2 regions of the Mesorhizobium sp. M0664 genome follow, and region 2 is predicted to be linked to the other one. Evidence: riboswitches for the same ligand, from Rfam matches in the RefSeq annotation. Region 2 holds a riboswitch; the other holds the start of a gene.
The links. Region 2 has a riboswitch for cobalamin ahead of NKI39_RS06330 (CbtB domain-containing protein). Riboswitches for the same ligand answer to the same signal wherever they lie in the genome.

Region 1 (5,357 bases), on a different contig from region 2:
GCCATGGCTGTATTGTTGGAGCCTTGACAACAAAATACTCTTGATAAATCCGCAATATGTCCGCACCATTGAGCTTATCGGTGACGATGTAGAGGAGATGCCAGAGTATTATCATCCAGAAATCTATCGGGCTTTGGATGACTGGGATAAGGGTGAGGTTTCAGGAAAGCTGAAGAAAGAATGCGATGCCATCATCGCAGAGATGGGTGATCAGGAAGCCGTGCGCATGGCCTCCTATGTTCGCGTCACATATGACGACGGAGAAGATGAGTGGAACTTCTTGGATGAAGAAACCGCTACGACTTTCTTCGGATTGGAAGCTGCGACCTTTGACGTTCCCCAGTGTAGTTTCGCCGAAGTGGAGGAAGAAGGTTACTACCGAGCGCGATACGCCAACCTTGATCGCGTCGCGGTGATGGAGGTTCCAAGCGACCGTTATCACAGATTGACCGCGCCCGAGGAAGCTTAGAACCATCCACGAAGGGCGCATGTTACATCTCGACCTTGCGTGGTGCGTTTTCAGTACGAGATGACGTTAAGCGTAGGTAGTGGCAGGTAAGAGTGCTCGACCAGAAGCTCAACTGCCTCCTCAATATCGCTGCCGATGTGCCGCAGGACACGTCCACGGGAGCGTGGATAGGCGTGAAGTTCCTGCACTCCACGGTCCGCTCTCCCATCGCCGGTATATGCCCGACGCCATCTTGTGGACGAGCTTGGCCGCCTGCACCCGGTTGTATTCCGGCTTGCGGTCCGCCTGGGGGTCCGCCGCGATGGCTATCTCCATGTCAATCGGCGCCGAACTTTGACTGCCCGCTGCTTTTGATGATTTGGCGAGGTCCCGCGCAATCACTCTTGGTCTTCTCCTTGAGGCCCTGTGTCGCGAACTTGTGGTCCAGCAGGGCAAACAGGTCCAAGTCCCCCTCCGCCCGTGGCGCTGGCTTGCCCTCACCGCCCTCGGCTTCCAATTGGGGAACCGCTTCTGCGCGCTGCACCGTGGCGATTGTCCGCCCAAGACGCATCACAAGATCGAACGCCAAACCGTGCCCGTGCACGACGATTTGCCGCTCAGGCCCATTTGGACAGGACTTGAGCTGGCCCGGTGGTTTGAGCCGGGTTACCTTGAGCCGGTGGGCTGCGAACACGCAGTTCGAGACATTGGCCTCGATCACTTCGTAACAGGCCGCTGCGCCGGGCCTCGGGTGCTCCCCCCGAAATCGTTGTGTCGTATCACCGAGGGCATCACGGCCAACAGTTTCCACATGGGCAACAGCCTCGCCATTGAGCCGGATGTGGTCGCGAGCAGATCACCAACGAAGCGGTCGGAAGCTCGGAGCCGAAGTTCGACGCCGAGGTGGCGTTCGCATGATGCGGGAAGCAGCACCACGGCGCTTGCCGGTAGTTTGCCGCCGGCAGCCGACGAACTCCTATCCTCCTGGACCGCTGTGCGTTATTGCTTTGATTTACCGGCCGCTCAAGGCTTCCATAGTTTCGCTTTCAAGGCGACCTTTGGCAACATGCCAACGGAAATTTAACATAACGACATAAACATTTCTTTATGCGACGTTGACAAAGAAGCGAACTGCGGTAATTGTCTCCCGTGTCGTGGTTCTCCGTACGGCGCTGCCGCAGCGGAGCTAAGAGGGAAGCCGGTGCGATGCCGGCGCTGCCCCCGCAACTGTTAGCGGCGAGCCAACCCCACTCATGTCACTGAGGCGAATAGCCTTGGGAAGACGGGTAGAGGCTATGACCCCGCGAGCCAGGAGACCTGCCACGGCGAATTACGTCCACGGGCGGGGTGTCTCGATGGCCGCTGCAGCCTGGCGTTCGTGCCGGCCTGCTAGCGCCTTCCTTGTCACCGACGCCCCAACCATCGGGGTATGCATGACTGTCTCTCAGCAAATTCCTGTAGCAACGCTCGGCGTGCCCCGCTTCGGTCGTCGGCGAGAACTGAAATTCGCGCTTGAAAGCTACTGGTCCGGAAAATCGTCCGCTGCCGACCTTCTCACGACGGCGAAGGCGCTCCGTGCCGCTAGCTGGGAGGAGCAACGCGATCGCGGCGTGTCGAAAATCCCGTCGAACGACTTCTCGCTTTACGACCATGTGCTCGACACCGCAGCCATGGTCGGCGCCCTTCCGTCCCGTTACGGCTGGAATGGCGGCGAGGTCCCACTCGACATCTACTTCGCTATGGCGCGCGGCAACCAAGGTCAGACGGAGGATTGTGGGCACGGTGGTCACCAGCATGCGGCTCATCGGCCTGGCGTAACCGCGATGGAAATGACCAAGTGGTTTGACACCAACTATCACTACATTGTGCCGGAACTAGACGATGATCAGACGTTCGCTCTTTCGTCGACGAAGCCGGTTGATTACTTCCTCGAGGCTAAAGCCCTCGGCATTCACACACGCCCAGTCATCCTTGGACCGGTCACCTTCCTCAAGCTGGCTAAATCGCCTGCCGGCTTCGATCCCATCGCGCTCCTACCACGGCTTCTGCCCGTCTACGAGCAACTCCTGCGGAGCTTGAAGCTGTCGGGTGCCGATTGGGTGCAGATCGATGAGCCAGCGCTTGTCCTCGATCTGAACCCGAACGAACGAGCTGCGTTCGAATTCGCCTATGGCCAGCTGTCAAAAGCCGCGCCCGAGTTGAAGATCATGCTGGCTGCCTATTTCGGGCCGCTGGGAGACAATCTCGAAACCGCGGTTTCTCTGCCCCTGGCCGGGCTGCATATTGATCTCGTGCGCGCTCCCGAGCAGCTGGAAACGGTGGGTCGGCTCGCACCGAAGGATCTGGTGCTCTCGCTTGGCTTGATCGATGGCCGCAACGTCTGGCGTGCGAACCTGCCCGCCATTCTCGACCGCATCAAACCGATCGTCGCCGGCTGGCCCTTGGACCGCGTCGAGATCGCGCCTTCTTGCTCGATGCTGCATGTGCCGATCGACCTCCGCATGGAGACGGAACTCGACGCGGACATCAGGTCGTGGCTCGCCTTCGCGGCCCAGAAGACCGACGAGTTGGTGTTGCTTGCCCGGGCCCTGTCCCAAGGCAGGGATGCGGTGGCAGGCGCGTTGAAAGCGTCTGCCGAGGCTGCCGCCACTCGCGTGACATCCACGAAGATCCATGACCCGCTGGTTGAGGGGCGGATCGCCAGCATTGACGACAGCATGAAGCGACGAGAGAGCGCTTTTGCCGAGCGCTCCAGAGTCCAGGCCGGCACGCTCGGGCTGCCGCCGTTCCCGACGACGACCATCGGGTCCTTCCCGCAGACGCCGCAGGTACGCAGGGCGCGGGCCGCTCATGCGAAGGGCCAGCTGAGCTATGTCGACTACGAGACCTTCCTGAAGAAGGAGATCGAGGCTGCAATTCGCTGGCAGGAAGAGATCGGGCTGGACGTGCTGGTGCACGGTGAGTTCGAACGAAACGACATGGTACAGCATTTCGGCGAGCAGCTGTCCGGCTTCGCCTTCACCCAGCATGCCTGGGTGCAGAGCTATGGGTCGCGTTACGTGCGCCCCCCCATCATCTTCGGCGACGTATCGAGACCCAATCCGATGACGCTGCGCTGGTGGCAGTTCGCCCAGTCGCTTACGGAAAACCCTGTGAAGGGAATGCTCACCGGCCCAGTGACCATTCTCAACTGGTCATTTGTTCGCGACGACGTACCCCGCTCCGAAGCATGCCGCCAGATCGCGCTCGCCATCCGCGACGAAGTGACGGATCTCGAATGGTCCGGCGCAAGGATGATCCAGATCGATGAGGCCGCGTTTCGCGAAGGATTGCCACTGCGCCAGTCTGATTGGAACGACTATCTCGACTGGGCTGTCGAATGCTTCCGGATCGCTTCAACGGGTGTAAAGGACGCGACTCAAATCCATACCCACATGTGCTATTCGGAGTTCAACGAGATCATCGACGCGATCGCTGAAATGGATGCGGATGTCATTTCGATTGAGACGTCGCGCTCGAAAATGGAACTGCTGGACGCCTTCACGAGCTCCAAATATCCGAATGAAATCGGGCCCGGAGTCTACGACATTCACTCACCACGGGTCCCGGAAGTCGGCGAGATTTCGGATCTCGTCATGCTTGCCCGCGAGCGACTGTCCGATGCCCAACTGTGGGTAAACCCGGACTGTGGCCTCAAAACCCGCAAGTGGGAGGAGGTCCGCCCTGCCCTCATGAACATGGTTGCTGCAGCACGCGCGCTCCGGGAGAAAGTGTAGGCCGGAAGGTTTCCTGGTTGCTCACCATGTGGTGAGTTAGCGGCTGCCGCATGTGGGCCGTGAATGTGCCAAAACGCGATCACATCCTTTGAAATAAGTCACTCGAGCGAGAAAGTGCACTTTCCTTCGGCACGTGTACTAATCGCGCAGGAATAAAGGGAACCGTTTTCTCCCTGTGTGATTGGCGTCGAGACCGCTCCAGCCATGGTTATCAGCACGCCGAGTGCGTTGTTCTCGATCAGTTCGTAAAGGACTTCTCGGCTCGGTTCATCGAAATGAGCGGGTAAATACATGACAGTTCCTTTCACTGGCCGCCGGGTTCGCTGTTCACCGGCTGGCATCCGATGGCAAGCGTTCCAACGCGGCGGCGATCTGGCGCTTCGCTGCTGAGGGCAGAGGCAGGATGGGACGCGGGGGGGCGGCACGGCAAATGTCGAGCAATTCGGCGAGTGCATAGACGACGCGAAGGCTCGAGAACTCCTTGAAGAGTCTCCAGAGCGGCGCAAGCGTGGCATCGATCCGTCGCGCTTCGGCCGCATCGCCCTGTTGCGCCGCCGTGACGATCTTCACGCAGACCTCGGGCAGGATGCCGGCGAGGACGCTGTACCATGTGTCGGCGCCGGCGATCATGGCCTCTGCGGCGTTCCAGTCGCCGCTGTAGCCGATCGAGAACCCTTCCGGCACAGTGCGCCTCTGGTCGGCCAGATGGCTCTTGATCGCTTCGCCCTTGTCTGTCGGATTTTTGATAGCGACAATCCCACCCACCTTTGCCAGGCGGCTGACGAGTGCTGGGGTGAAATGGAAATGCGTCGTTCCTGGATTGTCGTAGATGACGATCGGCAGGCCGCTCTCGCACGCCACCGTGGAGAAATGTTCGAACACCTCGTCCTCAGTGAGCGGGGTGTAAGAGGCGGCGGCAAGCAACCCCGCGGCAGCCCCAAGGGCCTTAGCGTCCTGCGCGAACCTCACTGCTTCGTCGGTGCGCAGCGCGCCCACACCCACCACGACTGGCATTTGTCCCCCGGTTTCGTCCAAGGTCTCGGCGAGCGCCCGTCGCCGTTCCTCGCGCGTCAGATACATGTATGTGCCGGTGCTGCCGAGAAGACCGATGGAATCGACCTGAGCGGCGCAAA
Region 2 (5,357 bases):
TCTCCTCGCTCTCGATCGTCAGCTTCTGCGTCAGGAACGCCGCGATGACTGCCAGCGGCAGGAACCAGGCGATCCCAGTGACAAAGGCGAGGCTGACCAGCAGCAGCGTGTTGGCGAGGTAGATCGGGTTGCGGCTGACGGCGAAGGGTCCGGTGGTCACCAGATGGTCAGGCACGCCGTTCGGGTTGAGCGTCGTCTTGGCGCGGATCATGGTGCGGATTGCCGTGAACCAGAGCGCGGCAACCGCCACCAACCCCACAAGGCCGGCGGCGAACAGGATGTCGCCGAGAAGATCGCCGATCCACGGCAGCGGATAGAACAGCCCTAGCGCGACGCTGACGATGATGGCAGCGATATAGATCAGCGGCGGCCATGGGATGTGCCCCAGCTTCGGCTGCCCAGGATTTTGCTGCATGGGTTTCGGGTGACTGTCGCTCATTATTGTCCTCCCTCGATTAGCGCGTTCCCGGTTCCGCCGCCTCGGTTTGGGGCGGTGCAGGTGCCGGCGAGCTCGCCAATATGCGCCTTCCACTCTGGGGACTGGTCGTCGCTGTAGAGCCGGTCAAGCGAGGCTTCGCCCTGGAGAGTGTCCAGCATGCAGGCACAATAGCTGGAGCAGAACTCGGTGTCGCGTGCCTGCTCGCAGGATATCTGGCAGGATTTCAGAAAACGCACCTCCCTGGTTTCGGCCTGCGCCGGCATGAATTGCGAAAACAGCCAGACCGAGCCGATCAGCACCGGCTGATGGATCAGATAGAAAGCAAGGCTGTGCCGGCCGATGAAGACCAGCGGATTTGCCCAGCGGCCGGGCGCCAATGCCGACAGCCGCGTCAGCGCGCCGGAGGTGGCGGCGAGCTTGGTAACCGCGATGCCGGCAAGTACGGCGCCGAACCAGGGCAGCAGCGGCACGTAGTCGTTGGAGCGCGGGTTGGTCGCCGACAGGCCGACCCACCACAAAGCCGGATGATCGAACGTTTCGGATCGCAGGTAGAAAGGCGCAGCGACGACGAATACGGCGACAAGCAGCGTCAGCAGCGCCGGCAGGCGCAGGAACGCCAGGCCGAGCAGGCTGGCGAGCGCGATCTCATGCAATATGCCGAAGAAGATGAAGCCGTCGGGCGTGGCGATGCGGGTGACCAGCGATATTGCGAGCGCTGCCCCGGCAACCATGGCGAAGCGCTTCCAGAAGCCGGTCCAGCGGATTTTTTTGCCATGGGCGAGATAGAGGCTGATGCCGACCAGGAACAGGAAGCTCGAGGCGATGCAGCGCGCGTAGATTTTCCACCAGCCGAAGGCGGTGAGGCCGGGATCGGTGTAGCCGAAGAATTCGACGTCCCAGGTGAAATGATAGCTCGCCATGGCAAGCAAAGCGATGCCGCGTGCAATGTCGATAACGGCGATGCGCTTCGACTTCGGTTGATCCTGAACGGCTGCGGTCGGCGTGTCGATGCTCATGGTCTCGCTGTCTTGATTCAGCCCCGGCAAGACGACTATCACGGTTGCCACCGTCAAAAGAAGCAGGACCTTGCGTCGTGTTGGCGCCGGTCGGCATCAGGGCTGCTTTAGGCCACAGCCGGAAAGCCTTTGGCCGGCGTGCTGGCGTTCTTCGGCCTGGGCGCGGTTTTCGCGACGCTCGGGCTGCTGGCGGTGGCCTGCGGCTTCGTCACCTGGCGTTATCTGCCCAAATCGCTTTGATGTGCGAGCGCCGCATGGCGCTCGCGCACCCAGTTGTGGAAGCGGTGCAAGTCGTATTCCTCGGGCATCAGCACGCCGGCCTTGTGGCGCATCGAGCGCAGGCCCATCTGGTTGACCTCGCAGATATCAGCATCCTCCTCCAGCACCTGGGTACCGAACGCGACGATGTTGTCGATATCGGCGGCCGGATCGGCGAGCGCTTCGCGTCGCGGCAGACGAGCAGCCAGTTGCGATACCAGATGGCCTCGAGATCGCGCTGATAGGCTGCGATGTCCCAATAGGCTGTTTGACGGCAGCGTCGGCTCGGGCCGCGTCAGGCCGTTGTAGGGAATCGCTTGTTCGGGCTGGGTTGCATGCCGGCTTCCTCCCCATCCGCCAGCCGACACCCGGCTGCGAAAATTGTCAATCGCGGCGCCGGTCTGCGAACTTGGCGAGGCGGCGCATTCGCCACACGATCCGGCGGAATTTGGTTTGCCGGGCGCGGCGATTCTGCCTATAGTCGCTGATGTCGTCGGTTCCGTTTGGAACCAAGAGGGAATGCGGTGCGGGCGAAATTGTTTGCCCAATGCCGTGGCTGCCCCCGCAACTGTGTGCGGTAGTCCTCTCCATATGCCACTGAAGGTTCGCCTTCGGGAAGGTGGGGAAGGGCGCTGATCCGCGAGCCAGGAGACCTGCCGGCGACAGGAAACTGACTTCTATGCCCTCGGGTGGAGGGCGAAAGGACAAGACATGAATACCGCTTCCGTTTCGCTCGGCGCTTCCGCCTCCTCGCAGTCGCGTCTCATGCAGCTGGCGCTTGCTGCATTCCTCGGCATTTTCGTCATGGGCTTTGTCGGCTTCTCGCATATCGATGCGGTCCACAATGCCGCGCACGACTATCGCCATTCGATGGGCTTTCCCTGCCACTGACAAGGGGCTGACATCATGACACTGTTTCGCAACGTCGTGTTCATCGCGGCGATCGCAGGGCTTGTGGCCGGCGTGGCTCTCGCCTGCATGCAAGCCTATGCCACGGTGCCGCTCATCCTGAAGGCGGAAGTCTACGAACAGGCCGGCGGCGGCCATGACCATGCCGCGGCACCTGCGGCACCGGCCGAAAACGCCGCGGGCACGACGGCTATGAGCAGCGCCGCGCCGGCACCGGCTGAAGCAATGGCTCCGGCGGAAGACGAAGGCTGGGCGCCGGCCGACGGTTTCGAGCGCTTCGGCTTCAGCGTCGTTGCCAATATCGTCACCGGCATCGGCTTTGCGCTGGTCCTGATCGCGGTTTCGGAATTCGCCGGCGGCATCGGCAACTGGCGCCAGGGCCTGTTCTGGGGGCTTGCCGGCTTTGCCGTGTTCACGCTGGCGCCGGGCCTCGGCCTGCCGCCGGAACTGCCGGCGATGCCGGCGGCCGACCTTGTCCAACGCCAGATCTGGTGGTGGGCAACAGTGGTGGCGACCGCCGCCGGGCTCGGCCTTATCGCCTTCCGCAGATCGTTGCCGCTGGCGATCCTTGCCGTAGCGTTGATCGTGGCGCCGCATATTGTCGGCGCGCCGCAGCCCGATAGCTTCGAGACGGCGATCCCGGAAGGCCTGCACCACCAGTTCGTGGTGGCGGTGACGCTGACCAACCTGGTGTTCTGGCTGGTGCTCGGCGCGGTCGTCGGCGTGGTGCGCGGACGCTTCACGGGCACGGCGACCAGCCTGCGCGACAGCTTTGCCTGACCGCGCTGCCGGGGCACTGACCCTGGTCATCGGCGGTGCGCGCTCCGGCAAGAGCGCGCATGCCGAGAGCCTGGTGACGGTCGGCCCGCCGCCTTGGAGCTATATCGCCACGGCGCAAGCCTATGACGACGAGATGCGCCAGCGCATCGCGCTGCACCGCTCGCGCCGCGGCGCCGGCTGGACGACCATCGATGCGCCGCTCGACCTTGCCGGCGCGATCGGAGCGCTGCCTGACGGCCAGCCGGTGCTGATCGATTGCCTGACGCTGTGGCTGACCAACCATATGCTGGCCGACCATGATGTCGAGGCCGAATGCCGGAGGCTGGCCGATGTGCTGTCGCGGCCGCGTGGGCCGTGGTTCGTGGTGTCCAACGAGGTCGGCCAGGGCATCGTGCCGGACAATGCGCTGGCAAGACGGTTTCGCGACGCCGCCGGCCGGCTGAACCAGGACGTCGCGGCTGTTGCCGGCACCGTGCTTTTGATGGTGGCGGGGCTGCCGCTCAAGGTGAAATGACATGGCTGATACTATCGATCCCAAGGACGAGGAACGCCACCGCGCCAAGATGGCCAAGCGCAAGGCGGTGCAGGACGCCGAGGTCGCGGCCAAGACGGTCAAGAAGGGGCTGCTGATCGTCAACACCGGACCGGGCAAGGGCAAGACCACGGCCGCCTTTGGGCTGGCGCTCAGGATGCTCGGCTATGGCAAGCGCGTCGGCGTCGTTCAGTTCATCAAGGGCAAATGGCACACCGGCGAGAAAGACGCCTTTGCCGCCTTCGGCGACCGTGTCGTCTGGCACGCCATGGGCGAAGGCTTTACCTGGGAGACACAGGACCTGAAGCGCGACATCGCGGCGGCCGAGGCTGCCTGGGCGAAAGCGCTGGAGCTGATGGCCGAGCCGTCGATCAGCCTCGTGGTGCTCGACGAGCTGAACATCGCGCTGCGCTACGACTACCTCGATCTCGAAAAGGTGGTCGCGGCGCTGAAGGCGCGTCGCGAAGGCCTGCATGTCGTCGTCACCGGCCGCAACGCCAAACCGGTATTGGTCGAGGCGGCCGATCTGGTCACCGAGATGGGCGTGACCAAGCACCACTTCTCCGCCGGCGTGAAGGCGCAGCAGGGGATCGAGTTCTGAGGGGTGTTGCTGGCGCCTCTTCTTCCTTCTCCCCTTGTGGGAGAAGGTGGATTGGCGCGCAGCGCAAAGACGGTTGAGAGGTGCTGGCCGGGGCGCTGTTGGTGCCAAGCTGGAACACCCCTCATCCGGCCGCTTCGCGGCCACCTTCTCCCACAAGGGGAGAAGGGAAAGCCGCACGAAGCGGCTCGCCCCTGGAATGGTAAGGGTGAGGGGCGGCGCCGACCTGACGCGATTATTTGAGGCGTAGCCTTATTTTGTTCTTGCTTTGTGCCGGCAGCTATGCTACTAATTTGGCTATGGTGCTAATTGGGCTCCAACGACCCGTCGCTTGGCGGTTTTTGTTTCGCCTGAGATCGGGCGAAGATCACAACAGAATTACGACCGTCGAGATTACCCCAAACAGTGCGATCAGCAGAAAATCGGCGATCCGGTAGAGTTTCAGTGCCGCCGGATCTCAGGGATAGAGTTCTGGTCGCTTGCGAAGCTGGAGATTGTTCGTGGACCAGGCGGTAATCGTCTATCTTATTCTCAATGATGGTCAGTTTGGTGCCGCTGACGAACGCGAATCCATTTATGCGCTCGAGGATCGGCTAGAGAAAGCTATCGAGGATGCATCGGTCGGCGAGTTTGACGGTGACTTGTTTGGTGAAGGCGAATGCATCCTTTACATGTATGGGCCAAACGCTGAACGACTTTTTGTCGTAGTCGAACCCTTATTGAAATCTTCTCCCGTAGCTGCCGGTGGGTACGCGATCAAAGGTTTGGCGTGGAAGCCGATCCGAGCGCAAAGGAAGTCCGTGTTACCTGGTAGGTCGGGTTTGC

Region 1: it holds a riboswitch for cobalamin, as region 2 does, so the genes downstream of both, metE (5-methyltetrahydropteroyltriglutamate--homocysteine S-methyltransferase) here and NKI39_RS06330 (CbtB domain-containing protein) in region 2, are expected to answer to the same signal.

What each region holds. Positions count from the first base shown of each region.
Region 1 is NZ_JAMYPW010000043.1:4,088-9,444, forward strand. Features, by position in the region: gene NKI39_RS27040 (helix-turn-helix transcriptional regulator) at 1-469, shown strand, start outside; gene NKI39_RS27045 (hypothetical protein) at 786-1,169, opposite strand; cobalamin riboswitch at 1,587-1,787, shown strand; gene metE (5-methyltetrahydropteroyltriglutamate--homocysteine S-methyltransferase) at 1,882-4,224, shown strand; gene NKI39_RS27055 (FMN-binding negative transcriptional regulator) at 4,323-4,517, opposite strand; gene NKI39_RS27060 (dihydrodipicolinate synthase family protein) at 4,552-5,357, opposite strand, start outside.
Region 2 is NZ_JAMYPW010000003.1:179,261-184,617, reverse strand. Features, by position in the region: gene NKI39_RS06345 (methyltransferase family protein) at 1-439, opposite strand, end outside; gene NKI39_RS06340 (heparan-alpha-glucosaminide N-acetyltransferase) at 439-1,455, opposite strand; gene NKI39_RS06335 (SRPBCC family protein) at 1,674-2,081, opposite strand; cobalamin riboswitch at 2,191-2,388, shown strand; gene NKI39_RS06330 (CbtB domain-containing protein) at 2,425-2,604, shown strand; gene NKI39_RS06325 (CbtA family protein) at 2,620-3,402, shown strand; gene cobU (bifunctional adenosylcobinamide kinase/adenosylcobinamide-phosphate guanylyltransferase) at 3,395-3,916, shown strand; gene cobO (cob(I)yrinic acid a,c-diamide adenosyltransferase) at 3,918-4,535, shown strand; gene NKI39_RS06310 (hypothetical protein) at 5,033-5,357, shown strand, end outside.